DNA from 2 places in the Streptomyces sp. NPDC001153 genome. Region 2 is predicted to be linked to the other one. Evidence: riboswitches for the same ligand, from Rfam matches in the RefSeq annotation. Region 2 holds a riboswitch; the other holds the start of a gene.

Region 1 (15,224 bases), on a different contig from region 2:
CGGGTACTCGGCGGGCGCGCACTGCGCGGTCAAACTGGCCGTGGCCCACCCGGACCGCTACCGGGCCGCCGTGAGCCTGTCCGGCTACAACGACCCGATCGGCGAGCGCAACTCCCTCGCCTCGCAGAACCTCACCGTGCGCAATGAGAACAACCCCTACCTGCTGCTGAAGAAGGCTCCGACGCCGCCGCCGATCGCGCTGTACATCTCGGGCGAGTCCGGCGACGGCTACCAGGCGGGCGTGGCCATGGAGGCCATCGCCAAGGCGCCCACGAGCGTGCACGTGGTGTTCCTCCCGCGCAGCGCGGGCGGTCACAACATGGCGCTGTGGCGACCCCAGGTCCCGACGGTGTTCCGCTGGCTGACCCTCGAGATGGGCCAGAACCACGCCCGGGGCCACGACCGGTCTCTTACCGGCACGACCGGTTCTCTTACCGGGACCGCCGCCGGAACCACCGGGGCCGCCGGGACTACTCCTCGGTCACCGTCGACCGGCGGTTCCACGCACGCGGAGCTCGCCAGTGGAACCGCATCGCGAGCAGGCGCAGCACAAAGGCGGTGACGACCGCGAGCCCACTGGTGAGGGGGGTCAGGACGTCGTAGTGGATGCACAGCACCACCATCGTGGCGCCGACGATCGCTGGGACCGCGTACAGATCGCGGTCCCAGCGCAGCAGTGAGGGCACCTCGTTGGCCAGCACGTCCCGCAGTACGCCGCCGCCGACCGCGGTGGCGAGGCCCAGCGTCGCCGACGCGGTCAGGTTGAGGCCGTAGCTGTACGCCTTCGTCGTACCGCTGACGCAGAACAGGCCGAGGCCGGCCGCGTCGAAGACCAGCACCGCCGCCTGGATGCGTTCCACGTGCGGGTGCAGGAAGAAGACCACGAGCGCGGCGAGCAGCGGGGTCAGGAAGTACCCCAGGTCGGTGAAGGCGGCCGGGGGCACGGCCCCGATGACCACGTCGCGGAACAGTCCCCCGCCCAGCGCGGTGACCTCGGCGAGCACGGCGATGCCGAAGATGTCGAAGTTCTTCCGGACGGCCAGCAGCGCGCCGGAGATCGCGAACACGAAGATGCCGATGACATCGAGCGTGTGCTGAACGGAGGGACTGAAGAGTTGCTGGAGCTGCACCCCTACATTCTGACCTGTCGAACGGTGTGAACCTTACAAAGCCAGGTCACAGTGCGGGTTTCCCTGTGGTGAACAGCCAGGTCTGGAACAGGTCGTCCAGCTGCCGGCCGCTGACGCGCTCGGCGAGGCGGATGAAGTCGGCGGTGTCCGCGTTGCCGTACCGGTGGAGCCTGGTCCAGGCGGGCAGCAGCCGGAAGAAGGCCTGGTCGCCGATCCGCTCCCGGAGCATCTGGAGCGTCATCGCGCCGCGCTGGTAGACGGCGGAGGCGAACATCGTGTCGCGCTGCGGGTCGGCGACCTTGATCTGCCAGAAGGACGAGTCGGCGGGGCGGGCGTCGTAGGCGGCGCGGAAGGAGTCGTGCGCCGACCTGGTCCCCTGGTGCTCCGCCCACAGCCACTGGGCGTAGGTGGCGAAGCCCTCGTTGAGCCAGATGTCCTTCCACTGCGCCACGCTCACCGAGTCGCCGAACCACTGGTGGGCCAGTTCGTGCACGATGGTCGTCTCGTTGCGCACGGCCGAGTAGACGGGCTTGCTCTGCACCTCCAGCGAGAACCCGGCCTCGGGCATGTCGTCCACGATCGCGCCGGTCTCCTCGAACGGGTACGGCCCGAAGATCTGCGACCAGTAGTCGGTGGCGGCGGCGGTGACGGCGTACACGTCGACGCTGTTGCTGTTCTTCAGCACCGGGTCGATGGCGACGTAGATCGGGATGCCACCGGGGGTGCGCCCGGTGCGGACGTCGAACTTCCCGATGGTGGCGGTCGCGAGGTAGGTCGCCATCGGCCTGGACTCGCGCCAGTGGGTGTACGTCGAGCCGCCCTTGTCGTACGTCGACACCAGCCGGCCGTTGGATACGCCGGTCAGGCCCTTCGGCGCCTTGATCCGGATGTCGTAGGTGGCCTTGTCGGCGGGGTGGTCGCTGGACGCGAACCACGTGGAGGCGGCGTTGGGCTCGCAGGCCACGAAGACCCCGTCGGCCGTCTTCATCCAGCCGTACTTGGAGCCGAACACGATGGGCCCGCCGAGGGGCTGGGGTATGCCGCCGTAGGTGACGGACACCCGGAACTCCCGGCCCCGGGCGAGGGCGTGGCGCGGGGTGATGACGAGTTCGTCACCGGTGCGCGTGAACTCGGCGCGTCTGCCGTCGACTTCGACACGGCTGACGTCCAGCTGCTGCAGGTCCAGGTCGAAGGAGGAGAGGTTCTGGGTGGCGCGCGCGGTGAGGGTCGTACGGCCGTCCAGGCGGCCGGTGCCGGGGGCGTAGGCGACGTCGAGGTCGTAGTGGAGGGCATCGAAGCCGCCGTTGCCGAGGTTCGGGAAGTAGGGGTCCCCGATGCCGGGAGCGCCAGGGGTGGGCGCGGGCGCGGCGGCGATGACGAGGAAGGAGACCGCCGCGGTCGCGAGAGTCCCCAGACGTGCCGAACGGGAGAGTGCCATCAGTCGTCCCTTTCGAGCGTGTGCCGATCAGTGGTCGGACACGAACGACTGTGCGCTCTCCCGTTCGGGCATGTACATGACTTTGCCCAGTTGTCATGTGCTACTTGTCGGTTGACTCCTGGGACTCGGTCTCGGAGGCCTCGGCAGACGCCTCGGTGGTCTCCCCGGTGGTCTCCTCGGCAGACGCCTCGGGGGTGTCCTCGGAGGTCTCCCCGGTGGATTCCTCCGCGGTGCCGGTCTCTTCGGCGGTCACCTCGGCTGCCTCCTCGGAGGTCTCCTCAGCCGCCTCCTCGGCCAGCTCCGCCGCCACCGCCGCCGACGTCTCCGCCGACTCCGCGAGGACCTCGTCGGCGACCAGTTCGGCCGCCTCCTTGGCCGCGGAGAGCAGAACCGTGTCCTGCGGGGCCTGGTCCGCGAAGTTCTCCGGGTGGTGGCAGGCGACCCGCTGACCGGGCTTCAGCTCCAGCAGCTGCGGCTCGGTGGACCGGCAGATCTCCGTGGCCTTCCAGCACCGGGTGTGGAAGCGGCAGCCGCTCGGCGGCGCGATCGGGGAGGGCACGTCACCCTTGAGCAGAATGCGCTCGCTCCTGGCGTTCTTGCGCTTCGGGTCCGGGATCGGCACCGCCGACATCAGCGCCTTGGTGTACGGGTGCATCGGCGCCTTGTACAGCGAGTCCCGGTCGGCGAGCTCCACGACCTTGCCGAGGTACATCACCGCGATGCGGTCCGAGACGTGCCGGACGACCGACAGGTCGTGCGCGATGATCACGTACGTCAGGCCGAGCTCCTCCTGGAGGTCGTCCATGAGGTTCACGACCTGCGCCTGGATCGACACGTCCAATGCGGAGACCGGCTCGTCCGCGACGACCAGCTTCGGCTTCAGGGCGAGCGCGCGGGCGATGCCGATGCGCTGGCGCTGACCGCCGGAGAACTCGTGCGGATAGCGGTTGTAGTGCTCGGGGTTGAGACCGACCACCGACAGCAGCCGCTGCACCTCCTTCTTGATGCCGCCCTCGGGCTCGACGCCCTGGAGCTTGAAGGGAGCGCCGACGATCGTGCCGATGGTGTGGCGCGGGTTCAGCGACGAGTACGGGTCCTGGAAGATCATCTGCACATCGCGGCGCAGCGGGCGCATCCCGCCGACGCCGAGGTGCGTGATGTCCTTGCCCTCGAACTCGATCTGCCCTGCGGTCGGTTCGAGCAGCCGGGTGATCAGCCGGCCCATGGTCGACTTGCCGCAGCCGGACTCGCCCACGACGCCCAGGGTCTCGCCCTTGCGCACCTCGAAGTCGATGCCGTCGACGGCGCGCACGGCCCCGACCTGCCGCTGCAGCAGGCCCTTGCGGATCGGGAAGTGCTTCTGGAGCCCGGTCACCTTCAGCAGGATCTCGCCGTCGGAGACGGCGGAGTCCTCGGCGGTGGCACCGTCACTCTGCGCGGGGATGCTCACTTTTTCGTCGCTCACAGCTTCGGCGCAATCTCTTCGGTCCAGATACGCTCCCGCTGCTCCTGCGTCATGTGGCAGGCCGCCCAGTGTCCGCTGCCGACCTCGGTCAGCTCGGGGCGGACCGTGCGGGTGACGTTGTCCTTCGGGATGTCCGCGTACGGGCAGCGCGGGTTGAAGGCGCATCCGGACGGGACGTTGATGAGGGAGGGCGGGGAGCCCTTGACCGGGATGAGCCGGTCGGTCTCCTCCCGGTCCAGCCGCGGCATCGAGCCGAGCAGGCCCCAGGTGTAGGGGTGACGGGGCGCCGAGAAGACCTCCTCGGCCGGCCCGCGCTCCACGCACCGGCCGCCGTACATGACCAGCAGGTCGTCGGCCATCTCGGCGACCACACCGAGGTCGTGCGTGATCATGATGACCGCGGAGCCGAACTCCTTCTGCAGATCCCGGATCAGGTCCAGGATCTGCGCCTGCACGGTGACGTCCAGGGCGGTGGTCGGCTCGTCGGCGATGAGCAGCTCGGGGTTGTTCACCAGCGCCATCGCGATCATCGCGCGCTGGCGCATACCGCCGGAGAACTCGTGCGGGTAGCCGTCGACGCGCTTGGCCGGCTCCGGGATGCCCACGCGGTCCAGCATCTCGATCGCCCGCTGCTTGGCGACCTTCTTGCTGACCTTGTGGTGGACCCGGTAGGCCTCGATGATCTGCGTACCGACCGTGTAGTAGGGGTGCATCGCGGACAGCGGGTCCTGGAAGATCATCGCCATCTTGCGGCCGCGCATCCGCCGGACCTCGTCCGGGTCGGCGCCGATCAGTTCCTGGCCGTCCAGCCACACCTCGCCGGAGACCCGGGCGTTGGCCGAGCGGTGCAGGCCCATCACGCCGAGCGAGGTGACGGACTTGCCGGAACCGGACTCACCGACGATGCCCAGGGTCTTGCCCCGCCGCACGTCGAAGCTGACGCCGTCCACCGACTTGACCAGTCCGTCGTCGGTGTTGAAGTGGATGCGCAGATCGCGTACGGAGAGGAACGCGTCGTCGGCGTCGGTGGGGACGGAGTCGGCCGGTTCGCCGAGCGCCGCCTTTTCGAGCTTGCTCACGAGTACCTCACGCGGGGGTCGATGGCTGCGTACACCAGGTCGACGAGGAGATTGCAGAAGACGATGAAGAACGCGGCGACCAGGGTCACGCCCATCACGATGGGCAGGTCGTTGTCCTTGATGGCCTGGATGGAGTACGCGCCGACACCCTGCAGGGAGAAGACGGTCTCGGTGAGCACCGCGGTACCGATGAGGGTGCCGAAGTCCATACCGAAGATGGTCACGATCGGGGTGAGCGTGGAACGCAGCCCGTGCTTGGTGACGACCACGGACTCCTTGAGGCCCTTGGCGCGCGCCGTCCGGATGTAGTCCTCGCTCATCGTCTCCAGCATGCCCGCCCGGGTGAGCCGGGCGTAGGTGGCGGAGAAGAGGAACGCGAGGCTGATCCAGGGCAGCAGCAGGTGCCAGGCCCAGTCGGCCGGGTTCTGGGTGAACGGCACGTAGTCGGTGCTGTCCCAGACGGGCCACTGGTAGACGAACAGCGCGTTGATCACCTGGCCGGTGAAGAAGATCGGCAGCGAGACGCCGGCGAGCGCGATGAACATCGAGATGCGGTCCACCGGCTTGCCCTTGCGGAGCGCCGAGACGACACCGGTCGTCACACCGAAGATCAGCCAGAGCACCGCCGCGCCGACAGCCAGCGAGAAGGAGACCGGGATGCGCTGCTGGAGCTGGGGCCACACTTCGACGTGACTCTTGAAGGAGTACCCGAAGCAGGGGGCGCTGCAGTGCGTCGCGTCGGGGCCGAACTTGTAGTCGGCGCCCACGAACAGGCCCTTGATGTAGTCCCAGTACTGAACGTAGATGGGCTGGTCGAGACCCAGGTTGTGCTTGATCGCGGCGATGGACTCGGGGTTGGCGTCCTTGCCGACGTACTGGGTGGCCAGCTGGGTGGCTGTCTGGCCGCCGAGCCGGGGGACCAGGAAGAAGATGGCGAAGGTGACTGCGCTGACCACCAGCAGCAGTACCAAGGCGCCGAAGACGCGTCGGATGATGTACGCAGCCACAGCTGTACGGCTCCGGGTGGCCGGGGCGGGGTGTGTCCGCCCCGGCCACCCGGTGCCTTCACCTGCCTTTCAGGGGTATCCGGCCTGCTGTTACTTCGAGGAGCTCAGCAGCAGGTAGTCGTACATGCCGAGGTACGCCTGCGTCACCGTGACGTTGGTCGCGGACGTGGGCCTGATCAGCAGGTTCTTGCGGTAGACGAGCGGGACGATCGAGGCGTTGTCCTGCACCATCTTGTCGATGTCGCCCCAGGCCTTGGTGCGAGCGGCGGCATCGGTGTTGGCGATGGCGGCCTTGAGCGCCGCGTTGATCTTCGGGTCGTCCAGCTCGCTCAGGTTGTTGCCGCCCGAGGGCTTGATGGCAGAACCGTCGATGATCTGGTCCAGGAAGCCGTAGCCCGTGGGCCAGTCGGCACCCCACGCCGTCATCATCATGCCGAGCTTGTGGTCGTGGACGTAGCTCGGGACACCGGCGAAGTTGGAGAAGTACTTACCGGCGGGGAACTGCTTGATGTCGGCCTGGATGCCAACGGCCTTCAGCGAGTTCTGGATGGCCGTGGCGGCCGCGACCTCGGCGGGACGGTCGGAACGGGCCGTCAGCGTGGTGGAGAAGCCGTTCGGCTTGCCGCACTGCTTCAGCTCGTCCTTGGCCTTGGCCACGTCGCCCTTGTTGCCCGGGGTCGGGTACGTGTCGAACTTGGCGTAGCCGTTGACGGTCGGCGGCAGCAGCGTGGTGGCGACGTCACCCTTCGGCGCACCACCCATGGCGTCGAGCGCCGACTGCTTGTCCACCGCCCACTGGACGGCCTTGCGGCAGTGAATGTTGTCGAACGGCGCGACGTGCTGGTTCAGCGCCATGTACTCGGTGGCGCCGGCGTAGGAGTTGTCCGTCTGCTTGACGTACTTGCCGTTCAGGACGCGCGGCTGGGTCTGCGGCTGCACACCGGCGCCCGCGATGTCGGCCGTGATCTTGTCAGCCAGCAGGTCGTTGTCGATCGAGACGGGGTTGACCTTGAACTTGACGTTGATCTTGTCCGGCAGCGCCTTGCGGATCGGGTCCGTCTTCGGGTCCCAGTTCGGGTTGCGGACGAGGCTGGCGCTGGCGCCCTCCTGGTACGACGCGAACTTGTAGGGGCCGGAGGACACGATGTGCTGGACGTACTTGGCACCGTCGTCCTTCGCCTGCGGCACGGGGGCCGTCTGGGAGAAGGTCGCCAGGTAGTCGAAGTCGGCGAACGGCTGGTTCAGGTGGAAGACGATCGTGTTGTCGTCCGGGGTAGCGATGGACGCCAGGCCGTTCTTGTCCTTGTAGGGGCCCTTGTACTTGTCGCCGCCCTCCAGGTACGACTTGAAGTACGTGGGGCCGTTGGACAGGGCCTCGGGCGCGAAGTTGGAGCGCTCGATGGCGTACTTGACGTCCTTCGACGTGATCGGGGACCCGTCGTCGTACTTCAGGCCCGGACGCAGGTGGTAGGTCCAGGTCTTGGCGTCCTTGCTGGGCGTGCCCAGGGACGTCGCGAGGTCCGGGACGACGGTGAGGCCGTCCTTGCCCGCGGCCGGCTTGAACGTGACGAGCGTCCGCGCGTACAGGCGCGAGAAGTTCTGCACGAAGCCGTAGTAGGTGTTGCCCGGGTCCAGGGAGTCCGGCACGTCGGAGTCCTCCAGCGTGACCGTACCTCCCTTCTTGCTCGACGCGTTGGCGATGGAGTCCAGCGCCGCGTCCTTGCTGCCGCTGCCGCCACTGCTGCTCTTGCTCCCACCGCCACAGGCGGCCGCGCTCAGGGAGAGCACCGTGACCGTGGCCACGGCGGTGATAACCCTTCTGGTCTTCACGTTGAGGAAAGCCCCCTCTATCGATGGATCACTTGCTGCGAGGATCGAGCGCATCACGCAGCCCGTCACCCAGCAGATTGAAGGCCAGGACGGTGATGAAGATCGCCAGTCCGGGCACGAACATGTACTGCGGATCTGCGGTGTAGAGATCCACGGCGTTGCTGAGCATGCCGCCCCAGGAGGCCTGCGGCGGAGCGATGCCGACTCCGAGGAAGCTCAGCGCGGCCTCGAAGAGGATGTTCGTCGGGATGATCAGCGTCGAGTAGACGAGGATCGGCGCGACGAGGTTGGGGAGCAGTTCCCGGAACAGGATGTACGGACCGCGGGCTCCCAGGCTGGTGGCGGCCTCGACGAACTCCCGCCTGCGCAGGGTCATCGTCTGAGCGCGCACGATACGCCCGATGTACGGCCAGCTGAAGAAGCCGATCACGAAGATCAGCACGGAGATCCGCAGGGGCAGACCGTTGAGCCCGAAGAAGCCGTCCTGCACGGAGGCCGAGATGGCGATGGCGAACAGCAGCAGCGGGAACGCCAGGAAGGTGTCCATGAGCTTGCTGATGAGACTGTCGACCCAGCCGCCGTAGTAGCCGGCGATGACGCCGAGCACGGTGCCGATGACCACCGAGAGGAGGGTGGCGCCACCTGCGACCAGGAGGGAGACCCAGGAGCCGTCGATGATGCGGGCGAGCATGTCGCGGCCGTACTGCGGGTCCACACCCAGCGGGTGGGCCAAACTCATGCCGCCCCAGCCGCTCTTGGGTGCGAGGAGCGCCGGGTCGATGAGATCCTGGTGGAACTTGTCCGGGTCGAGCCCGAAGATCCACTCGATCGGCTTGGCGAACACCGCCATCAGCACGAGCAGGATGACGACGACCCCGCCTGCCACGGCGACCTTGTCCCGCTTGAACCGGGTCCAGGCGATCTGGCTGAGTGAACGCCCTTCGATCTGGCTCTTCTTGGCCCCGGCGAGCACGGACTCGGGAGGCGCTCCGGCCTCCGCGCCGGTGGTCTCGATCGGTGCGGTCACTGTTGACCTGACCCCTCTCGCCGGTGGTGACCGGCCTTTGTCCGCCGCTGTGGGCGGCTTGGTTCACTTACCTGCGCCGGCCGCACGTGGGTGACGGCCCAGAGATCCAGCTGTTCCTGTGACTGGTTCGATCACAGGATCGATGGCCTCGCGTCTTGAGAGGCGAGTCTTCAACGCGCTCTCGATCACGCGCCAGATCTGATGGAGAAAGTATGCGTAAACGTGATGCCGCCTAGGGGAATCCGTTATCCGAACAGGGAAGATCGCCTGTCGGACGGAGAACATGAGGGGCACTCCGCCTCGAACCGGGCGGCCGGACAGGGCAGTTGAGAGCCCCGGAGACGCCATGGTGACCGGCGTCACAGAGGTGCGGCTCAGTAGGGCCGCGGGCTCGTGTATCCGTATCCGGGACCGGCGGCCGGCGCCGGGGCCGCGTGGGCCTCGCGGTCGTAGAAGGGCCGGGCGTTGGCCCGCATCCACATCACGACCGGGTCGTAGTCGTCGGTCATGGCGACCGTCGACACCGGCAGGCCCTCCGGGACCGCGCCGATGGACTGCTGCATCATCGCGCGGACCGAGTCGACCGCGGCCGGGGAGGTGTCGTACACGTCGAGGCCGATGGCGAGGTACGGCGCGCCGAGCGCCGGCTGCACCCAGGCGCGGCGCAGGGAGCGCAGGGCCGGGGTGCGGTGGGCGTTCTGCGCGAGGAGGGCGTAGAACTGCGGGATCTCGATGCCGGGTTCGGTCAGCCGGAGGGGGCCCGCGGGCTGGCGGTCCAGGCCCGTGGCGATGCGGCGCAGGTCCAGCCAGGGGATGCCGACGCCGCCGCCGGGGGCGTGCGGGTTGAGCCAGAGGCCGTAGTGGTCGGGATAGAGGGTGCGGGCCACGTCGAGCCCGTCGACGACCTCGTACGACCGGTTCCAGCCGCTGGCCGAGAGTTCCTGGGCGGAGGTGACGCAGGGGGCGTAATGGAAGCCGTCGACCTCCATGTTCCCGTACTGGGCGTCCGGGGAGCCGGCCTGGCCGTGCCACAGGAGCATCCAGATCTGGCCGGAGGACGGGGTGGCGAGGGCGCGGAGCAGGGCCTCGTAGGCGTCGTAGCGGCCGGGGGTGACCTGGCGCAGCGTGTGTTCCACGCTGACGCTGCCGCTGTGGCTCGCGCTCACCTGTCGTGCCCTTCTTCTTGTGCCCCGGTGTCGGGAGACAGCTTATGCGCCTCCTGGCCCGGGGCCCCGGGTGCGTGCGCGGCGCAGCCGCATACAGAACACAGCCTCGCGCCCCCTGGGGCAGTTCAGTGGCCGTACTGATAGAAGGGACGGACGTTCGACCTCAGCCATTCGGACACCGGGTCGTCCGTGACGTCCATGAGGACCAGGTTGACCGGCCACCTGACCGGGACTTTGCCGAGGGCTCTGCCCAGGGCCTGCAGGGGCAGGGTGCGCAGGTCGCCCTCCCACTGGGAGAGCTCCACGCCCACGAACATCACCGGGTCGTCCGTCTCTATGGCGGCCAGGCAGCGGCGGGCGGTGAGGACCACGCCGGTCCCGGCGAACTCGGCGGACGCGGCGGAGAGGAAGTCGACCGGGTCGTCCTGCCAGTCGGGTTCGAAGAGGCGGACCCGGGCGCCGGTGTTCGGGCCGTCCAACGGGGTACGGCCGGCCCGGCACAGCTCGGCCACCGCGGCGGGCGGGAGCGGGATGCCGACCAGCGCGTCGGGGTTGACCGCGAGGCCGACCTGCGGGGGCAGGCCGCGGGCGAACTCCACGGCGGGGGCGATGGTGTACGCCATGTGGGAGCCGGTCGCCTGGCGCAGCTGCTCCTCGGAGCTGAACACCGGGACGTAGGCCTGGCCGTCGATGTCCAGCGTGGGCAGGTCGAGGGCGCCGCTGTCCGGGCCACCGCCGGCCGGCAGCGGGATCCAGAGCAGGCTCCGCCCCAGCACCTCGATGATCCGGCCGGCCGCGGCGGGTATGCCGAGGGAGGCCGAGAGCACCTCCTCCAGTTCGTTGCCGGGCCAGCCGCCGTGCGGCTGGGGGTGCGCCTGTGCCGGGAAGTCCGCGGGAATGTCCGCCGGGAAGTCCATCTGCCTACCGCCTGCTGGGAACCACTGCTGTGACCATGAAGGCTATCGGGTGGCTGTGACAGCGCCTCACCTCGTGAACATGATCCGCTGCAGGGCGTCCGCCGCCGGGCGGTCCAGCAGCACGGCCGCGCCGCAGCCCGCGGGCAGCTCGCCGCGCTCGACCGCGGCGAGCAGCCGGGCGGTCGTACGGCGGTGGCGGCCAAAGGCGTAGACGGAGACGCCCCGGCCGCGCTCGCGCTGGCCCTCTCGCGCGGTGTCGGGGGTGACGTCGAGCAGAAGCAGATGGAGGGTGCCGCCACGGCGGCGGGCCTCGCGGGCGAGCCAGGCGCGCACCCAGCGCTGGGTGCCGCAGTCGTGCACGACGACGCCCTCGCCGGTGCGCAGGGCGCGGCGCAGACCGGCGTAGTGGGCGAGGCGGACCAGGGGGCGGTAGAAGGCGTACGGGAGGGCGCGGGGCAGGCGGGCCGCGAAGCGGTCGCGGGTGTCCTGGGAGTCGATGCGGCGGTCGGCGACCGCACGGCGCATCAGAGTGGACTTGCCGCTGCCGGGCAGCCCGGTGATCACGACCAGGTCGCGGGGGCCGAAGGTCAGGGCGCCGGGGCCGCGGCCCGCGCGGTCGCGCAGGTCACGGACGACCTGGGCCGCGGCGGAGCGCTGCCTCGGCACTGCGATGCCGGTGGTGACGGTGGCGTACACCGGGGTCCTGTTCACCGTGATCGTCCTCCCCCATGGGCTTGGCAATATTCATGCCCCGCACATGTAAAGGGACGGTAATGCACGATGCCCGGCGGTTACGTGCGCGTCCCGCCACAGCTCGGTTACAGATGCGGCCCTGACGGGCGGGGGTGCGGCGTGCAATGATGTGGCCGCCAACTGCATACCGGCCGTTTGAATCCGCGCGGGAGAGTTCCCAGCAGCCTTCGCTGGGACGCCGAAGGAGCAAGTCCCTCCCTTGAATCTCTCAGGCCCCGTTACCGCGCGGGCGAGGCACATCTGAAAAGCGGGCCGCTGCCGCAGTGGCTCCACCCAAGGTGCAAGCCGTGATCGTCCCCGTGGCGGTCCTGGCGAACCTCTCAGGTTCCGATGACAGATGGGGAGGACCGTTCCTCGCCCGTCCTGTCCTTCCCTGGGAGACGACCGACCGATGAGCAGTACCGAACCCACTGAGCTGCGCCACACCGCGCTCGATGCCCTGCATCGCTCGCTCGGTGCGACGATGACCGACTTCGCCGGCTGGGACATGCCGCTGCGCTACGGCTCCGAGCGCGACGAGCACATCGCCGTGCGGACGAAGGCGGGCCTCTTCGACCTCTCCCACATGGGCGAGATCACCGTCACCGGCGCCGCGGCGGCCGACCTCCTCAACTACGCCCTGGTCGGCAACATCGCCTCCGTCGGCGTGGGCCGCGCCCGCTACACCATGATCTGCCGGGCCGACGGCGGCATCCTGGACGACCTGATCGTCTACCGGCTGGCCGAGACCGAGTACATGGTCGTCGCCAACGCCTCCAACGCCCAGGTGGTGCTGGACGCCCTGGTCGAGCGTTCCGCCGGCTTCGACGCCGAGGTGCGCGACGACCGGGACGCGTACGCGCTGATCGCCGTGCAGGGCCCCGAGTCCCCCGGCATCCTGAAGTCCCTCACCGACGCCGACCTCGACGGCCTGAAGTACTACGCCGGCCTGCCCGGCACGGTCGCCGGCGTCCCGGCCCTGATCGCCCGCACCGGGTACACCGGCGAGGACGGCTTCGAGCTGTTCGTGAAGCCCGAGCACGCGGTCGAGCTGTGGCAGGCGCTGACCAAGGCCGGCGAGGGCGTCGGCCTGGTCCCGTGCGGCCTGTCCTGCCGGGACACCCTGCGCCTGGAGGCGGGCATGCCGCTGTACGGGCATGAGCTGACCACCTCCCTCACCCCCTTCGACGCCGGGCTCGGCCGGGTGGTGAAGTTCGAGAAGAAGGGCGACTTCGTGGGGCGCGAGGCGCTCACCGAGGCCGCCGCCGAGGCTGAGCAGAACCCGCCGCGGGTCCTGGTCGGCCTGATCGCCGAGGGCCGCCGGGTGCCGCGCGCCGGGTACGCCGTGGTCGCGGGCGGCGAGGTGATCGGCGAGGTCACCTCCGGCGCCCCCTCCCCCACCCTGGGCAAGCCGATCGCCATGGCCTACGTCGACGCGGCGCACGCGGTGCCGGGCACCGAGGGCGTCGGCGTGGACATCCGGGGCAGCCACGAGCCGTACGAGGTCGTGGCGCTGCCGTTCTACAAGCGCCAGAAGTAGACACTGGGCGCGGTCACTGTGTGACCCCGCGCACTTTCCGCTGCTCACCAGCGGTCTCAGCAGTCCCCCCTTCATCAGCACTTCCGCGCGTACAGGAGAATTCAGGCCATGAGCAACCCCCAGCAGCTGCGCTACAGCAAGGAGCACGAGTGGCTGTCGCCCGCCGAGGACGGCGTGTCGACGGTCGGCATCACCGAGTTCGCGGCCAACGCGCTCGGCGATGTCGTCTACGCCCAGCTCCCCGAGGTCGGCTCCACGGTGACCGCGGGCGAGACCTGCGGTGAGCTGGAGTCCACCAAGTCGGTCTCCGACCTGTACTCGCCGGTCACCGGTGAGATCACCGAGATCAACGAGGACGTCGTCAACGACCCTTCGCTGGTGAACTCGGCCCCCTTCGAGGGCGGCTGGCTGTTCAAGGTGCGCGTCGCGGAGGAGCCGGCCGACCTGCTCTCCGCCGACGAGTACACCGCCCAGAACGCCGGCTGAGGAGTCGTAGCCGTATGACCGTCCTGAACACGTCCCTGCACGAGCTGGACCCGGAGATCGCCGCCGCGGTCGACGCCGAGCTCGGCCGCCAGCAGTCCACGCTGGAGATGATCGCCTCCGAGAACTTCGCCCCGCTCGCGGTGATGGAGGCGCAGGGCTCGGTGCTGACCAACAAGTACGCCGAGGGCTACCCGGGCCGCCGCTACTACGGCGGCTGCGAGCACGTCGACGTCGCCGAGCAGATCGCCATCGACCGGATCAAGGAGCTGTTCGGCGCCGAGTACGCCAACGTCCAGCCCCACTCCGGCGCCTCCGCCAACCAGGCGGCGCTGTTCGCCCTCGCCCAGCCCGGGGACACCATCCTCGGCCTGGACCTGGCGCACGGCGGCCACCTGACCCACGGCATGCGCCTGAACTTCTCCGGCAAGCAGTTCAACGTGGTTGCCTACCACGTGGACGCCGAGACCGGCCTGGTCGACATGGCCGAGGTCGAGCGGCTCGCCAAGGAGCACCGCCCGAAGGTGATCATCGCGGGCTGGTCGGCGTACCCGCGCGAGCTGGACTTCGCCGCCTTCCGCCGGATCGCCGACGAGGTCGAGGCGTACCTGTGGGTCGACATGGCGCACTTCGCGGGCCTGGTCGCGGCCGGCCTGCACGCCAACCCGGTGCCGTACGCCGACGTGGTCACCTCCACCACGCACAAGACGCTCGGCGGTCCGCGCGGCGGCATCATCCTCGCCCGCGGCAAGGACTTCGCGAAGAAGCTGAACTCCTCCGTCTTCCCGGGCTTCCAGGGCGGTCCCCTGGAGCACGTGATCGCGGCGAAGGCGGTCTCCTTCAAGGTCGCCGCCTCGGAGGAGTTCAAGGAGCGCCAGCGTCGTACCGTGGAGGGTGCGCGCATCCTCGCCGAGCGCCTGACGGCGGCGGACGCGCGCGAGGCCGGCGTGAGCGTCCTGTCCGGCGGCACGGACGTGCACCTGATCCTCGTCGACCTCCGCGAGTCCGAGCTGGACGGCCAGCAGGCCGAGGACCGTCTCCACGAGGTCGGCATCACGGTCAACCGCAACGCGGTCCCGAACGACCCGCGTCCCCCGATGGTGACGTCGGGCCTGCGGATCGGCACGCCCGCCCTGGCGACCCGTGGCTTCACGGCCGAGGACTTCGCCGAGGTCGCGGACGTGATCGCCGAGGCGCTGAAGCCGTCCTACGACGCGGAGGCGCTCAAGGCGCGCGTGAAGGCGCTCGCCGACAGGCACCCGCTGTACCCGGGCCTGAACAAGTAGGCCCGGACAAGTAGATCCCGGGTGGGGCACTCGTGAGGACGGCGCCGCAAGGTGCCGGCGGGTGCCCCACCACCCCCCTGTTTTTGCTGTCTTGAGGAGTGACCGTGGCCATCTCGGTCTTCGA
Region 2 (15,224 bases):
CCGGAGCAGTCGGGCAAGCCGGAGCAGCCGGAGAACAGGCTGCGCAAGGAACTGCCCGAGGAGGTGCCCGCGCGGGCACCGGAGCAGGCGCCGGAGCAGCAGGAGCAGCGGGCGGAGGCGTCGCTGACCGGCCGGGAGCGGCTGGTGAAGGGGCTGTGGCCGCCGCGGGTGACCCGGGCCCAACTCATCGTCGCCCTGCTGCTGTTCGGCCTCGGCTTCGGCCTGGCGGTGCAGGTGGCGTCCAACAGTGACAGCAACAGCGCGCTGCGCGGCGCACGCCAGGAGGATCTTGTTCGCATCCTCGATGAACTGGATTCGCGTACTCAGCGTCTTGAGGACGAGAAGCAGGGACTCGACAAGCAGCGCCAGGAACTGCAGAGCAGCTCCGACCAGGCGGCGGAGGCCCGCAAGCAGACGGCCGAGAAGGAGAAGCAACTCGGCATTCTGGCGGGCACCGTGGCGGCGCAGGGCCCCGGCATCACGATGACGATCGAGGACACGAAGGGGACGGTCAAGGCGGACATGCTGCTCGACGCGATCCAGGAGCTGCGCGCGGCCGGTGCGGAGGCGATCCAGGTGAACGGGGTCCGTGTGGTCGCGGGCACCTATTTCACGGACTCCGGCAACGGCGTCGGCGTCGACGGGAACAAGATCAACGCCCCCTATCGTTTCCAGGTCATCGGCAAGCCGCAGGACCTGGAGCCGGCGCTGAACATCCCCGGAGGCGTGGTGCAGACACTGGAGAAGGAGCAGGCCACGGTGTCGGTCCAGCAGTCGGACAAGATCGTCGTGGACGCCTTGCGGCAGGCGAAGCGGCCTGACTACGCTCGGTCGTCCTCCCAGTGAACCGGCGGTGCATGGGGGACGTCAGGCAGGGGCATGAGGTTGCGGGGGGTCGGCGCACCGAAGGGGTGGTGCGTGGTGGAAACTGTCTGGTGGATACGGACGTTGTGAGAAAGTCCGGCTCGGCCGGTGTAGGCAATCAGGGTTCGTCCTGCCCCACGGGCGGGTCTGTTTCGGTCAAGGGGAATCGCCCGTGAAGTTGTTTGCGAAGTTGTTCCGCAAGAGCGCGCGAGAGGGCAGCGACAACGCGACCGCTCGTCACCGCGCACAGCCTGACGCGGAGGGTCAGCGCCCGCTGTTCAGGGACCAGGTCGCTGGTCCGGGCGGTGACATTTCCGGAGGTCAGGGCGGGGCGTCGGTTGACCCTGCCCAGTCCGGCGGCATAGGTTTCGGCCAACCGTCAACCTCAGGTGCGGGTGGAGGGTTCGCCCCCGGTCCGTACGCGTCCAACGCCCCGGCGGGGCAGCCGCAGGAGGATCCGTCCATGTCGGTCCTGGTGTGTACGAGGTGCGGTAACCGCAACGCGGAGAACGCCCGCTTCTGTTCCAACTGTGGCGCGCCGCTGCGCCCCGGAGTGACCCCGGAGCGTGCCGCCGAGACGACGTCCACGATCTCGATCTCCGGTCTCGAGGCCTACGACGCCGAGGTCACCGGCCAGACGCAGATGCCGATGCTGTCGCCCGAGGCGCAGGCCGCGGTGGACGCACTGCCGGCGGGCTCCGCGCTGCTGGTGGTGCGCCGGGGGCCGAACTCGGGCAGCCGCTTCCTGCTGGACAGCGACCTGACCACGGCCGGCCGTCACCCGCAGAGCGACATCTTCCTGGACGACGTCACGGTCTCGCGCCGGCATGTGGAGTTCCGGCGCTCCCCGGACGGTTCGTTCACCGTGGCCGACGTGGGCAGCCTGAACGGCACGTACGTCAACCGCGAACGGATCGACCAGGTCGCCCTGTCGAACGGTGACGAGGTGCAGATCGGCAAGTACCGGCTGGTGTTCTACGCGAGCCGGCAGGCCATCTGACCCGCCCCCGGACCGGTGTCCGGGGGGACTCCCAGGGAAGGTCCATGCTTCAAACACCGAGCGGCGGTGCCGGAAGCGGTACCGCCGCCAGGGACAGTGGGCTGATGAGCATCGGCACGGTGCTGAACGAGCTGCGCGACGAATTCCCCGAAGTCACCATCTCCAAGATCCGTTTCCTGGAGTCGGAGGGGCTCATCGAGCCGCAGCGGACCCCTTCGGGGTACCGCAAGTTCAGCGCCGGGGATGTCGAGCGCCTGGCGCATGTGCTGAGGATGCAGCGGGACCACTATCTCCCGCTCAAGGTGATCCGCGAGCACCTGGACGCCATGGAGCGGGGCGAGACGGTCCAGCTGCCCGTCGTGGGCCGTCAGCGCACCGCCGAGGATCTTCCGGGGCCGGTCGCGGCGCCCACGGTGGCCCGGGTCGGCAGGGCCGAGCTGATGGCGGCCGCGGAGGTCGACGAGGGTGACCTGAAGGAGTGGGAGTCGTACGGGCTCATCGCTCCCCTGGAGGACGGGGCGTACGACGCGGAGGCGGTCACCGTGGCCTCGCTCGTCGCCGAACTGGGCCGGTTCGGGATCGAGCCGCGCCACCTTCGGGTGATGAAGGCGGCCGCCGACCGCGAGGCCGGACTGATCGACCAGGTGGTGGCCCCGCTCAAACGCCACCGCAACCCGCAGACCAGGGCCCATGCCGAGGCCCGTACGAAGGAGCTGGCCGCGCTCACCGTCAAGCTGCACGCGGCACTGGTGAAGACCGCTCTCGGGGTGCGGCTGCCGTGAACGCCGGGGGCCGCGGGCGGCCGGATCGGGCACCTGTTCCCGGCCCGACTACCCAAACGTCCCGGGCACGGCCTAGGGTTGCTGTGTGAACGAGCTCGATGTCGTAGGTGTCCGGGTCGAAATGCCCTCCAACCAACCGATCGTGCTCCTGCGCGAAGTGGGAGGCGACCGTTACCTCCCCATCTGGATCGGGCCGGGGGAGGCGACGGCCATCGCCTTCGCCCAGCAGGGCATGGCCCCCGCCAGGCCGCTGACGCACGACCTGTTCAAGGACGTGCTGGAGGCCGTCGGCCAGGAGCTGACCGAGGTACGCATCACCGATCTGCGGGAAGGTGTCTTCTACGCGGAGCTGGTCTTCGCCAGCGGCGTCGAGGTCAGCGCCCGTCCCTCCGATGCCATAGCGCTGGCCCTGCGCACCGGAACGCCGATCTACGGCAGTGACGCGGTGCTGGACGACGCCGGCATCGCCATTCCGGACGAGCAGGAGGACGAGGTGGAGAAGTTCCGCGAGTTCCTCGACCAGATCTCGCCCGAGGACTTCGGCACCAGCAGCCAGTGAAGGCGAACGGCCGGTGAGCTTCGCAGCCCCGTGCGCGGGCATGTGCCACCGGCCAATGAGAGCGTCCTACGGCCTCCCCCGAAAGCATTCGGCTAGCCTTTCCCCGCGGTGGGGCACGGGAAACCACTCCTAGGGTGATTATCACTCGGCGTGCCGAGTGTGGCGATCGTTGACGCACCCCTGGTGACTGCCTACCGTCGTGAAGGCAGGTCAAGGACGGAGGTCGGCGTGAGAACCAGCGGCGACGGTACGGCTGGGGGTGCCCCCGGACAAGGGTTCGGGGGGAGCGGTCCGTACCCTCCCCCGAGCTCTCAGCTGCGTTCGAAGAGGGGGTACCCCCAACCGAGCAGCGCGGTCGATCACGCTCCGCAGCGGCCGACGGTGGTGCCGAACGGCGGAGGGGCGGCGTCCATGGCATCGGAACAGATCGGTTATCGCGGGCCGACGGCCTGCGCAGCGGCCGGCATCACCTACCGGCAACTGGACTACTGGGCACGCACGGGGCTGGTCGAGCCGAGTGTGCGGCCCGCGTACGGGTCGGGCACGCAGCGGCTGTACAGCTTTCGTGACGTCGTCGTCCTGAAGATCGTCAAGCGGTTCCTGGACACCGGGGTCTCGCTGCAGAACATCCGCACGGCCGTGCAGCACCTCCGGGAACGCGGTTTCCGTGACCTGGAGCGGTTGACCCTGATGAGCGACGGCGCCACGGTCTACGAGTGCACCTCGCCGGACGAGGTCCACGCCCTGCTCCAGGGCGGTCAGGGCATCTTCGGGATCGCCGTCGGCGTGGTGTGGCGGGACGTGGAAAGCGCGCTCTCGCAGCTGCACGGCGAACGCATCGACACGGGCGAGACCCTCGTCGGCCACAACCCCGCGGACGAGCTGGCGCGGCGCCGCAACCGGGCGGTCTGACACCGGCCCCCTCCACGGCGGGGCATTGTCAGTGCCGTGGTGCAGCATCGGAGATGTGAGAAACGCGCCCACGATCCTGCATCTCGACATGGATGCCTTCTACGCCTCGGTGGAGCAGGCATCCAAGCCGAGCCTGCGCGGGAAGGCGGTCGTCGTGGGCGGGCTCGGACCGCGCGGGGTGGTGGCCACCGCGTCGTACGAGGCACGGGTCTTCGGGGTGCACTCGGCGATGCCCATGGCCCAGGCGCGCCGGCTGGCACCCAACGCCGCGTATCTGGTGCCGCGCTTCACCGTGTACCGGGCGATCAGCGAGCAGGTGATGGCGCTGCTGCGGGAGCTGTCGCCGCTGGTGGAGCCGCTCAGCCTGGACGAGGCCTTCGTGGACCTGGAGGCCGGCGGGACGGCCTGGGACGAGGAATCGGCCCGGCTGGCCGGGACCCGGCTGCGCGCGGACATACGGGCGGTCACCGGGCTGACGGGATCGGTGGGGCTCGCCGCCTCCAAGATGCTCGCCAAGATCGCCTCGGAGCAGGCCAAGCCGGACGGCCTGGTGCTCATCGAGCCGGGGTCCGAGCGGGCGCTGCTGGGGCCGATGCCGGTGCGGACCCTGCCGGGGGTGGGGCCGGCCACGGGGGACCATCTGCGCCGGGCCGGGATCACGACGGTCGAGGAGCTGGCAGAAGCGGGCGAGGACGAGCTGGTCCGGCTGCTCGGCAAGGCGCACGGGCACGCGCTCCACGCCATGGCCCTGGCCCATGACGAGCGGCCCGTGGTGGCCGAGCGTGAGGCGAAGTCGGTGTCGGTCGAGGACACCTACGACGTGGACATCCACGACCGGCTGCGGATCGGCCTGGAGGTGCAGCGGCTCGCCGACCGGTGTGTGGGACGGCTGCGCGGGGCCGGGCTGTCGGGGCGGACGATCGTGCTGAAGGTGCGCAGGTACGACTTCTCGACCCTGACCCGCTCCGAGACGCTCAGAGGGCCCACGGACGATCCGGCGGTCGTGCGGGAGGCGGCCGCGCGGTTGCTGGACTCCGTGGACACCACGGGTGGGGTACGGCTGCTGGGCGTGGGTGTCTCCGGGCTCGCCGACTACACCCAGGAGGACCTGTTCGCGCAGGCGATGCCCTCGCCGGCGGCGGAGACGCCGGAGGAGGCCGGGCCCGAGGTTGCCGTGGAGGGGCCGGAGCCCGTCGAAAGACACTGGCGCGCCGGACAGGACGTAAGGCATGCGGAGTACGGGCACGGGTGGGTGCAGGGGAGTGGGCTGGGTCGGGTCACCGTGCGGTTCGAGACGCCGCAGTCCCCTCCGGGGAGGGTGCGGACGTTCTTCGTCGGTGATTGCGCGCTGGAGCCCGCCGATCCGTTGCCGTTGGTCGCGGAAGGCTCCGATCAGGTTTCCTCCGACCCCGCCAGCTTGCCGAAGTCGTGGTCCGGGGCCGAGGGGCGTGAGACCACGTCCAGGCCGTAGTGGTGGTAGAGCTGGAGTTCCTGTTCGGGGGACAGATGGCGGCCCACGCCGAAGTCCGGGGCGTCCTTGATCAGGGCGCGGTCGAAGGGGACATGGAGGGAGCCTTCGATCAGTTCGCTCGGTTCGAGAGGGACGAAGGCGTCGCGGGAGAACAGGCCGGTGCGTATGGCCGCCCACTCGGGCACGCCGGTCGCGTCGTCGAGGTACACCTCGTCGATGGTCCCGATCTTGGTGCCGGTGCGGTCGAACGCCTTGCGGCCGATCAGGTTGCGCGGATCGATGTCGGTCTGCACGGTCCCTCTCCCTCCACGTGGTCGCAATACATCCGTAAGCACTACGAAAGAGCACATTCAGGGAGGTGGCCACTCGAGGACCCGGCCGTTGACCCCGCTGGTAGGCTGACAGCGGCTGCTGACCCCGTGCGGGAGAGTCCTCCGACCACCTCGGAGGCGCCGAAGGAGCAAATCCTCCCCGGAATCTCTCAGGCTCACGTACCGCACGGACGAGGTCACTCTGGAAAGCAGGGCGGATGTCGACGGCTTCCGCTCTCACCGACGGTGAAAGCCGGCGTCCCACAGGGCGTCCGGTGAAGCTCTCAGGTTGAGATGACAGAGGGGGAGGCCGTCGGGGCACCCGCGCCGTGGTGCCCTTCGAAGGTCGCGTCAGACCAGGAGGCCTCCGCAATGACCGCCCATCGTATTCCGCTCTCGGAGCTCGAAGCGGGCATCCCGTTCGAGCAGCGCCACATCGGGCCCGACCAGGAGGCGCGGGCCAAGATGCTCGCGCAGGTCGGCTACGGCTCCCTCGACGAGCTGACCGCCGCGGCGGTCCCGGATGTGATCAAGAACGCCGACGCCCTCGACCTGCCGGGCGCCCGCACCGAGGCGGAGGTGCTCGCCGAGCTGCGCTCGCTCGCCGACCGCAACCAGGTCCTCGACTCCATGATCGGGCTCGGGTACTACGGCACCTTCACCCCGCCGGTCATCCTGCGCAACGTCATGGAGAACCCGGCCTGGTACACGGCCTACACGCCGTACCAGCCGGAGATCTCCCAGGGGCGTCTCGAGGCCCTGCTGAACTTCCAGACCGTGGTCGCCGAGCTCACCGGGCTGCCCACCTCCGGCGCCTCCCTGCTGGACGAGGGCACCGCGGCCGCCGAGGCCATGGCGCTGTCCCGGCGCATGGGCAGGAACAAGAAGGGCCTGTTCCTGATCGACGCGGACGCGCTGCCGCAGACCATCGCCGTCATCCAGACCCGCGCCGAGCCGACCGGTGTCGAGGTCGTCGTCGCCGACCTCAGCGACGGCATCCCGGCCGACATGGCCGCGCGTGAGATCAACGGCGTGCTGCTCCAGTACCCGGGCGCCTCCGGTGCCGTACGCGACATCAAGCCGGTCATCGACCAGGCACATGAACTCGGCGCGCTCGTCACCGTCGCCGCCGACCTGCTCGCCCTGACCCTGCTGACCTCGCCGGGCGAACTGGGCGCCGACATCGCCGTCGGCACGACCCAGCGCTTCGGTGTGCCGATGGGCTTCGGCGGCCCGCACGCCGGCTACATGGCGGTGCACGAGAAGTTCGCCCGCAGCCTGCCGGGCCGGCTCGTGGGCGTCTCCGTCGACGCGGACGGCAACAAGGCCTACCGGCTCGCGCTGCAGACCCGTGAGCAGCACATCCGCCGGGAGAAGGCGACCAGCAACATCTGCACCGCGCAGGTGCTGCTCGCCGTGATGGCCGGCATGTACGCCGTCTACCACGGGCCGGAGGGGCTCAAGGCCATCGCCCGGCGGACGCACCGGTACGCCACGATCCTCGCCGAGGGCCTGAAGGCCGGCGGCGTCGAGATCGTCCACGGCGCCTACTTCGACACCCTCACCGCGCGCGTGCCCGGCAAGGCCGCCGAGGTCGCCGCCGCCGCCCGGGAGAACGGCGTCAACCTCCACCTCGCCGACGCCGACCACGTCTCGATCGCCTGCGACGAGACCACCAAGCGGGCCCAGCTGGAGGCCGTCTGGTCCGCCTTCGGCGTCAAGGGCGACATCGAGGCGCTGGACGCGACCGCCGAGGACACCCTCCCCGAGGCGCTGCTGCGCACCGACGCGTACCTCACCCACCCGGTCTTCCACCAGTACCGCTCCGAGACCGCGATGCTGCGCTACCTGCGCAGGCTGGCCGACCGTGACTACGCGCTCGACCGCGGCATGATCCCGCTGGGCTCCTGCACCATGAAGCTCAACGCGACCACCGAGATGGAGCCGGTCACCTGGCCGGAGTTCGGTCAGCTGCACCCCTTCGTGCCCGCGGAGCAGGCCGAGGGCTACCTCACGCTCATCCGTGAGCTGGAGGAACGTCTCGCCGAGGTCACCGGCTACGACAAGGTCTCCCTGCAGCCGAACGCCGGCTCCCAGGGCGAGCTGGCCGGTCTGCTCGCCGTCCGCGGCTACCACCGCGCCAACGGCGACGAGCAGCGCACCGTCTGCCTGATCCCGTCCTCCGCGCACGGCACCAACGCGGCCAGCGCCGTGATGGCGGGCATGAAGGTCGTCGTCGTCAAGACCGCCGAGGACGGCGAGATCGACGTCGCCGACCTGCGCGCCAAGATCGAGCAGTACCGCGAAGAGCTGGCGGTGCTGATGATCACGTACCCGTCCACGCACGGCGTGTTCGAGGAGCACGTCGCCGACATCTGCGCCCAGGTGCACGAGGCCGGCGGCCAGGTGTACGTCGACGGCGCGAACCTGAACGCCCTGGTCGGCCTGGCCAAGCCGGGCCACTTCGGCGGTGACGTCTCGCACCTGAACCTGCACAAGACCTTCTGCATCCCGCACGGCGGCGGTGGCCCCGGCGTCGGCCCGGTCGCGGTCCGCTCGCACCTGGCGCCGTACCTGCCGAACCACCCGATGCAGCCGGCCGCGGGCCCGGAGACGGGCGTCGGCCCGATCTCGGCCGCTCCCTGGGGCTCGGCGGGCATCCTGCCCATCTCCTGGGCGTATGTCCGCCTCATGGGCGGCGAGGGCCTCAAGCGGGCCACGCAGGTGGCCGTGCTCTCGGCGAACTACGTCGCCAAGCGCCTGGAGCCGCACTACCCGGTGCTCTACACCGGCCCCGGCAACCTGGTCGCGCACGAGTGCATCATCGACCTGCGCCCGCTGACCAAGGCCACCGGCGTCAGCGTGGACGACGTGGCCAAGCGCCTGATCGACTACGGCTTCCACGCGCCGACCATGTCCTTCCCGGTGGCCGGCACGCTGATGATCGAGCCGACCGAGTCGGAGGACCTCACCGAGCTGGACCGGTTCTGCGACGCGATGATCGCCATCCGCGCGGAGATCGAGAAGGCAGGCGCCGGCGAGTGGCCGGCGGAGGACAACCCGCTGCGCAACGCCCCGCACACCGCCGCCGCGCTCGGCGGTGAGTGGAAGCACGCCTACAGCCGCGAGGAGGCCGTCTTCCCCGCCGGTGTCTCGGCCGCCGACAAGTACTGGCCGCCGGTACGCCGTATCGACCAGGCCTTCGGTGACCGCAATCTGGTGTGCTCCTGCCCGCCGCTGGACGCGTACGAGGACTGAGCAGGTCGTGCCGCAGGGCCCCGTTCGGTCTCCGGGCGGGGCCCTCGGCGTGTCATGCCGTCGCCAGGGACACCTCGGTCGCCTTGATCAGGGCGACCACGTCGGAGCCCACGAAGAGGCCGAGGTCGGTGACCGCCTCCTTGGTGATCGCCGCGGTCAGTTCGCCGTCGTCGACGGAGATCTTCACGGAGGCCATGACGGCGCCGGTGGTGAGGCCGACGATGGTGCCCTGAAGCTGGTTGCGGATCGACAGGCCCTCGACCCGATGGGTGGCCAGGGAGACCTCGGTCGACTTGACAAGAGCGCGGACGGTCGAGCCGGGGGTGAGGGAGAGGTCCTCGGCGGACTCCTTGGTGATGGCCGCCATGAGGTGCTGGCCGCCGTCCAGACGGAGCTTGACGGTGGCCATGGCCTCGCCCGGGTGGACCTCGGTGACGGTGCCGGGGAGCTGGTTGCGGATGCTCAGGGTCATGGGCACTCACGGTAGAACGCCCACCCGCTCAGGCTGGGTATGCGTGTGTCTGCGCCGCTTTGACCGTCGCCCAGACGGCAGCGCCCGGATGCAGATCGAGTTCGGCCGCGGCGACCGTGGTGAGGTCGGCGGCGAGGGGGAGCTCGCCGGTGAGGTCGGCGCGGATCTGGTCGCCGTGTGTCTCGAGCGCGGCCACCTCGCAGCGCCAGTGGTTACGGGCGCTGGCGCCGGTGGGGCGGTCCCGGAACAGGGTGACGGCCGACGGGGGAAAGGCCACGAAGGCCGGACCGGACAGCGCCTCGGTGGTCGTGATCGCCGGGCCCGCGTCGAGTCGTACCGTGTGTCCGTCCGCCTGGCCGCGGTAGAGGTTGAGGCCGACGAGCTGGGCGATGTAGTCGGTGCGCGGATGACGGGCGATGTCGGCGGGGCCGCCCTCCTGGACGACCCGGCCGTGCTCGATGACGACCAGCCGGTCCGCGAGCACCATGGCATCCAGCGGATCGTGCGTGACCAGGACGGCGACCGCCTCGAACTCGGCCAGGTGGCGGCGCAGTTGGGCGCGGACCTCCAGGCGGGTACGGGCGTCCAGGGCGGCCAGCGGCTCGTCGAGGAGGAGCAGCCTCGGGCGGGTGGCCAGGGCGCGGGCGAGGGCCACGCGCTGGGCCTGCCCGCCGGACAGGCGGCGCGGCTTGGCTCCCGCGTGGGCGGCGAGGCCCATGCGGTCCAGCCACGCGGCGGCCCGGGCACGGGCCTCCGCCTTGGACGCACCCTGGCAGCGGGGGCCGAAGGCGACGTTGTCCAGGGCGGAGAGGTGGGGGAAGAGCAGGTAGTCCTGGAAGACCACGCCGACCGGGCGGGACTCCGGGGGAGTGTGCTCCAGGGCGGCACCGTCGAGGCGCAGGTGGCCGTCGGAGAGAGGGGTGAGGCCGGCGAGCGCGCGCAGTGCGGTGGTCTTGCCGGCGCCGTTGGGGCCGAGGAGGGCGAGGACCTCTCCGGGGGCGGCGGTGAGGGTTATGTCCAGGCGGAATGCGGTGCGGTCGATGACGAGGTGGGCGTCCAGGCCGTCCGTGTTCGGGGGCGTGTGCGGGTGCGTGGTGGGGTGCCGGCCTTCGACCGGCTCTGGGTTCCCACCCGCACCATTCGTGCGGCTTTCGTCGTCGGGTGCGGGTGGCCCCTGCGGGGCCTGGGCGCCGTCGGCGGCCGTGGGTTGTCCGTGGGTGGGGCGGGTGTTCGTCATGATGCCGTCACCCAACGGTCCCGCAACCCCGCCAGCACCGCGATCGACACCGTCAGCAGGACCAGGCTGAGGCAGATCGCGGCGTCGGGGTCGTTCTGCAGGGCCAGGTAGACCGCGAGGGGCATGGTCTGGGTGCGGCCGGGGAAGTTGCCCGCGAAGGTGATCGTCGCGCCGAACTCGCCGAGCGCACGCGCCCACGCAAGGACCGCGCCCGCCGCGATGCCGGGCGCGATCAGCGGCAGGGTGACCCGGCGGAACGCGGTGAAGCGGGACGCGCCCAGCGTGGTCGCCGCCTCTTCGAACCGCGGGTCGGCCGCGCGCAGGGTGCCCTCGACGCTGATGACCAGGAACGGCATCGCGACGAACGCCTCCGCGATCACGACCCCGGCGGTGGTGAACGGCAGCGTGATCCCGAACCAGGCGTCCAGCCCCTTGCCGATCACGCCGTTGCGGCCGAGGGCCAGCAGCAGCGCCACACCGCCGACCACCGGCGGCAGCACCAGCGGCAGTGTCACCAGGGCCCGTACGAGGCCCCGGCCGGGGAACTCCGTACGGGCCAGCAGCCAGGCCAGCGGTACGCCCAGCACCAGGCTCACCGCCGTCGCCGCCGTGGCGCTGACCAGCGACAGCTGGAGCGCCTGCCACACCTCGGTGCTGGACAGCTGCTCCGGCAGGCTGCGCCAGGGCGCGCGGATGAGCAGCGCGACCAGCGGCAGCAACAGGAACGCCATTGCCAGCAGGCCCGGCAGCAGCAGCGGCAACGGCACCCCGCGCCGGCCCCCCGTGCCGACGCGGCGGCGCAGCGGCCGGCCCGTGCGGGGGCCGGTCGCTGCGCCGGGCTTGTCGAGCGAGGTCACGGCTTGAGGAACCCCGCACCGCTCAGCACCTTCTGGCCCTCGGCGGACCGCACCAGAGCGATGAACGCCTGGGCGGCAGCGGCGTTCGGCGCGTTCTTCAGCAGGACGATCGGGTAGGCGTTGATCGCCTTGGCGGACTCGGGGAACTCCACGCCCTCCACCTTGCCACCCGCGGACTTCACATCGGTCCTGTAGACGACCGCGGCGTCGGCCTCCTTCAGCTCCACCTTGTTCAGGGCGGACTTGACGTCCTGCTCGTAGGAGACCGGGGTCAGCTTGATGCTGCCGGCGTCCAGGGCCTTCTGCGCGGCGGCGCCGCACGGCACGGTCTTGTCGCACAGCACGACCTTCAGGCCGGACTTGGTGAGGTCCTTCAGGGAGGACACCTTGTCGGGGTTGCCCGGCAGGGTGGCGATCTCCAGCTGGTTGCGGACGAAGGTGGCCGGAGTGCCGGCCGCGTCCTTCTTGACCGTCACGATTGCCATGGTCTTGGGGCTGGCGGCGGCGAAGACGTCCGCCGGGGCACCGCCGGTGATGCTCGCGGCGAGGGTGTCGCTGCCGCCGAAGTTGAAGCTGACCTTGGTGCCCGGGTGCTGCTGCTCGAACTCCTTGCCCAGGGTCGTGAAGCTCTCCTTCAGGGAGGCGGCGGCGAACACGGTGATGTTGCCGGACAGCTTCGGGGAGGCGGAGTCCGACGTGTCCGACTTGGTGCTGGACGAGTTCGAGGACGAGGAGCAGGCGCTGAGTGCCATCAGGGCGGCGGCTCCCGCACCGGCCAGCTGCAGCATTCGCCGGGTCCGGCGCACGGAACGGGTCATCACGGATCTACTCCTCGAGGTTCTGTGGAACGACTGTCGCGCCCTGTCACGGCCGGCGGCACCGGCCGTGCGGCGATGATACTGCCGCATCTGCCAGCTGTAAGTCTCCTGTCGCATCGCATGAGCTGCGAACTTGTGACGTGAAGCTTGCATGTGCGTTTGTACGGCGCTCTGTGGCGGGTACGGTCCTGCGGGAGGTGGTCGCCGATGACGCTCGTGGAAGTCGCCGTGACCGGTGATCTGGCCCGGCCCGCCCGGCTGACCGTGCCGGACCTGCTCCGCTGGCCGCAGCACCGGGTGGACGTCAGCTTCGAGTGCGCGACCAGCGGCATCCAGCACCACCGGTTCGCCGGTCCGCGCCTGTACGACGTCCTCGCCGACGCGGGGCCCGGCTTCGACCCGGCGCGCCGCAAGGACCGGCTGCGCTATCTCATCGCGGTGACCGGCACCGACGGCCACCACGCCATACTGTCCTGGGCCGAGATCGACCCGGACTTCGCGGACGCGCCCGTCCTGCTGGGCGTGCGCATCGACGACACCCCGCTGGACACGGCCGGGCCCCAGCTGGTGCTTCCGCAGGACCGGTGCGGGGCCCGGCACATCAGCGGGATCACGGCGATCCGGGTGGACGGCGGCTACCTCTATGCCGGTCCGGCGCCCGCCGCACCCGGTCACGCGGCAGCGGCACTTCGGTGAACGAGGAACGCACGGCAGCACTGCTCGAAGAGCGGTGAGAACAGGTACGCCCCGGTCACCGCGTTCAGGCCCATGGCCGGAAGTGAACCAACGGCGGCCGGCCCGGACGACTGGTGCGGAGCACGGAAACCCCCGGTGGCCAGGCCCCTGCGGCTGGAGGATCCACCAAGAGGCATTCCACTCCCCAAGGCTTGCATTTACGATGCTTCATCTCGCACTCGCCTGGTGAATGCGAGATGCCGGGAGGTTTCGTTCACCGCCCGGCGGCCGTACGAGGAGCCAGCACATGTACGTCGAACACCTCCTGGGGGACGCCTCCCTCGGTCTGCGCCTGCTGTGGGCGGAGGACGCGCTGCTGAGGCGCGAAGTCAGCGGAGTGACCGTCACGGACCTGGAGGACCCGGCCCGGTTCGTGCGGCCGGGCGAGGTGGTGCTCAGTGGACTCGTCTGGTGGACGCCGGAGGCCGGCACCGGCAAGGCGGAGCGGTTCGTCTCGGCGCTGAAGGACGCGGGCGCCGCCGCACTGCTCGCGGGGGAGGAGACCCATGGGAGCGTGCCGGACGACCTGGTCCAGGCGTGCGCACGCCACCGGGTGCCGGTCGCCGGGGTGCCGGCGCACATCATGTTCCGGGCGATCACGGACACCGTGTACCTGCGCCAGTGGGCCGGGCTGAGCCGGCATCACGCGCTGCCGGAGAACGCGCGCGTGCGGCTGAGCCGGCTGCTCGCGCAGGAGGCCGGGCCGGACACCGTCCTCGCAGCGGCCTTCGCCCAGCTCGGCGGGACCGCCGCGTACGTCTTCACCCCGAGCGGGCGGACGGTCGCGGCCACGGCCGGCGCACCCGCCGTGCCGGCGCGGGAGGCGGTCGCGCTCCTCGCGGACGGGCCCGGGCTGACCGCCTCGGTCGACGCCGGCGGGGTGTCGCCGTACGAGCGCTGGCTGCTGTACCTGCCCGGCCCCGACGCGGCCCCGCCGCGCATGCTGCACGAGGTCGCCGCCGTGTTGGCGCACTGTCAGCAGGCCGGCACCCGGCGTCCGTCGGCCGGACCCCGCGCGGCGGACGAACTCGGCGCCCTGCTGGCCGTGCCGGCCGGCCGGGAGGACGGCACGGTGGAGGCGGCCCTGCGCCGGTGCGGACTGCCGGATTCGGGGCCGTACCAGGTCATCGTCGCGGACGCGATGGCACGGCGGTCACCGGAGGGTGAAGTACCGCTCGCCGAGGGCGCGTTGAGGGAGCTGGCCGGGCATCTGCCGGGGGATGCCCGAAGTGCCGGTGCCGGTGCCGTCGGCGGGACGGGGGGCCAGGGCGGTGCGGCCGAGGGGGATGCCGGCGCGGGGACTCCCGTCGTGGCGGCCGCCGTGGGGAGGCTGCCGGACGGGTGCGCCTTCGCGGTGCTGTGCGGTGCGCCGGCCGGCTGGGCGGACGAGGCGTGGCCGCTGGTCGCCGACTGCGTGCCCGGTGTCGTGCTGCACGCCGGTATCGGCATGCCCGCGGCGGCACCGGAGGGGCTGGGCGGCGCGCTGGCGCGGGCCCGCTACGCCCTCACCTCGGCCCGCACCACCGCGCCCGACGCCTCCCGCCTGACCGACGCCGGCTCCCTCACCACCCTCGACGCCCTGCTCACGGGGGTGCCGGCCGACGTGCGTGGCGCCTTCAGCCATGGCGTCCTCGGCCCGTTGCTGGAGGCCGACCGGCCCGCCACCGCCGCCCTGCTGAGCACGCTGGAGACCTTCCTGACCTGCGACGGCTCCTGGGCGCGCACCGCACAGGCGCTGCATCTGCACGTCAACACGGTGCACTACCGGGTGGAGCGCATCGAGCGGCTCACCGGGCGCGACCTGTCCCGGCTGCGGGACCGGCTCGACCTGTGGGCGGCACTGCTGTGCCGGTGACGGCAGGCGTGTGACCGGTCAGACGCGGTCGATGTGCACGTTGGTGGACTTCACGCGCGCGGTGGCCTCCATGCCGACCTCCAGGCCCAGTTC

Evidence for each region. A riboswitch is a leader RNA that binds a small molecule or an ion and turns the genes downstream of it on or off. The one in region 2 is predicted to bind glycine.
Region 1: another riboswitch for glycine. It lies ahead of gcvT (glycine cleavage system aminomethyltransferase GcvT); the one in region 2 lies ahead of gcvP (aminomethyl-transferring glycine dehydrogenase).

The regions. Positions count from the first base shown of each region.
Region 1 covers NZ_JBSFJZ010000044.1:75,227-90,450, forward strand. The annotation lists gene ACWDEN_RS37630 (alpha/beta hydrolase) at 1-562, shown strand, start outside; gene ACWDEN_RS37635 (trimeric intracellular cation channel family protein) at 471-1,130, opposite strand; gene ACWDEN_RS37640 (M1 family metallopeptidase) at 1,177-2,568, opposite strand; gene ACWDEN_RS37645 (ABC transporter ATP-binding protein) at 2,669-4,018, opposite strand; gene ACWDEN_RS37650 (ABC transporter ATP-binding protein) at 4,030-5,112, opposite strand; gene ACWDEN_RS37655 (ABC transporter permease) at 5,109-6,119, opposite strand; gene ACWDEN_RS37660 (ABC transporter substrate-binding protein) at 6,210-7,949, opposite strand; gene ACWDEN_RS37665 (ABC transporter permease) at 7,978-8,976, opposite strand; gene ACWDEN_RS37670 (enhanced serine sensitivity protein SseB C-terminal domain-containing protein) at 9,351-10,142, opposite strand; gene ACWDEN_RS37675 (enhanced serine sensitivity protein SseB) at 10,268-11,059, opposite strand; gene ACWDEN_RS37680 (AAA family ATPase) at 11,126-11,770, opposite strand; glycine riboswitch at 11,949-12,046, shown strand; glycine riboswitch at 12,047-12,159, shown strand; gene gcvT (glycine cleavage system aminomethyltransferase GcvT) at 12,204-13,331, shown strand; gene gcvH (glycine cleavage system protein GcvH) at 13,440-13,817, shown strand; gene glyA (serine hydroxymethyltransferase) at 13,832-15,100, shown strand; gene ACWDEN_RS37700 (L-serine ammonia-lyase) at 15,205-15,224, shown strand, end outside.
Region 2 covers NZ_JBSFJZ010000080.1:1,049-16,272, reverse strand. The annotation lists gene ACWDEN_RS45680 (DUF881 domain-containing protein) at 1-846, shown strand, start outside; gene ACWDEN_RS45675 (FHA domain-containing protein) at 1,037-1,864, shown strand; gene ftsR (transcriptional regulator FtsR) at 1,909-2,646, shown strand; gene ACWDEN_RS45665 (bifunctional nuclease family protein) at 2,732-3,205, shown strand; gene ACWDEN_RS45660 (MerR family transcriptional regulator) at 3,434-4,117, shown strand; gene ACWDEN_RS45655 (DNA polymerase IV) at 4,173-5,588, shown strand; gene ACWDEN_RS45650 (PRC-barrel domain-containing protein) at 5,510-5,881, opposite strand; glycine riboswitch at 6,001-6,095, shown strand; gene gcvP (aminomethyl-transferring glycine dehydrogenase) at 6,272-9,157, shown strand; gene ACWDEN_RS45640 (TOBE domain-containing protein) at 9,210-9,629, opposite strand; gene ACWDEN_RS45635 (ABC transporter ATP-binding protein) at 9,658-10,866, opposite strand; gene modB (molybdate ABC transporter permease subunit) at 10,863-11,723, opposite strand; gene modA (molybdate ABC transporter substrate-binding protein) at 11,720-12,541, opposite strand; gene ACWDEN_RS45620 (molybdopterin-dependent oxidoreductase) at 12,749-13,237, shown strand; gene ACWDEN_RS45615 (helix-turn-helix domain-containing protein) at 13,524-15,131, shown strand; gene ACWDEN_RS45610 (TOBE domain-containing protein) at 15,150-15,224, opposite strand, start outside.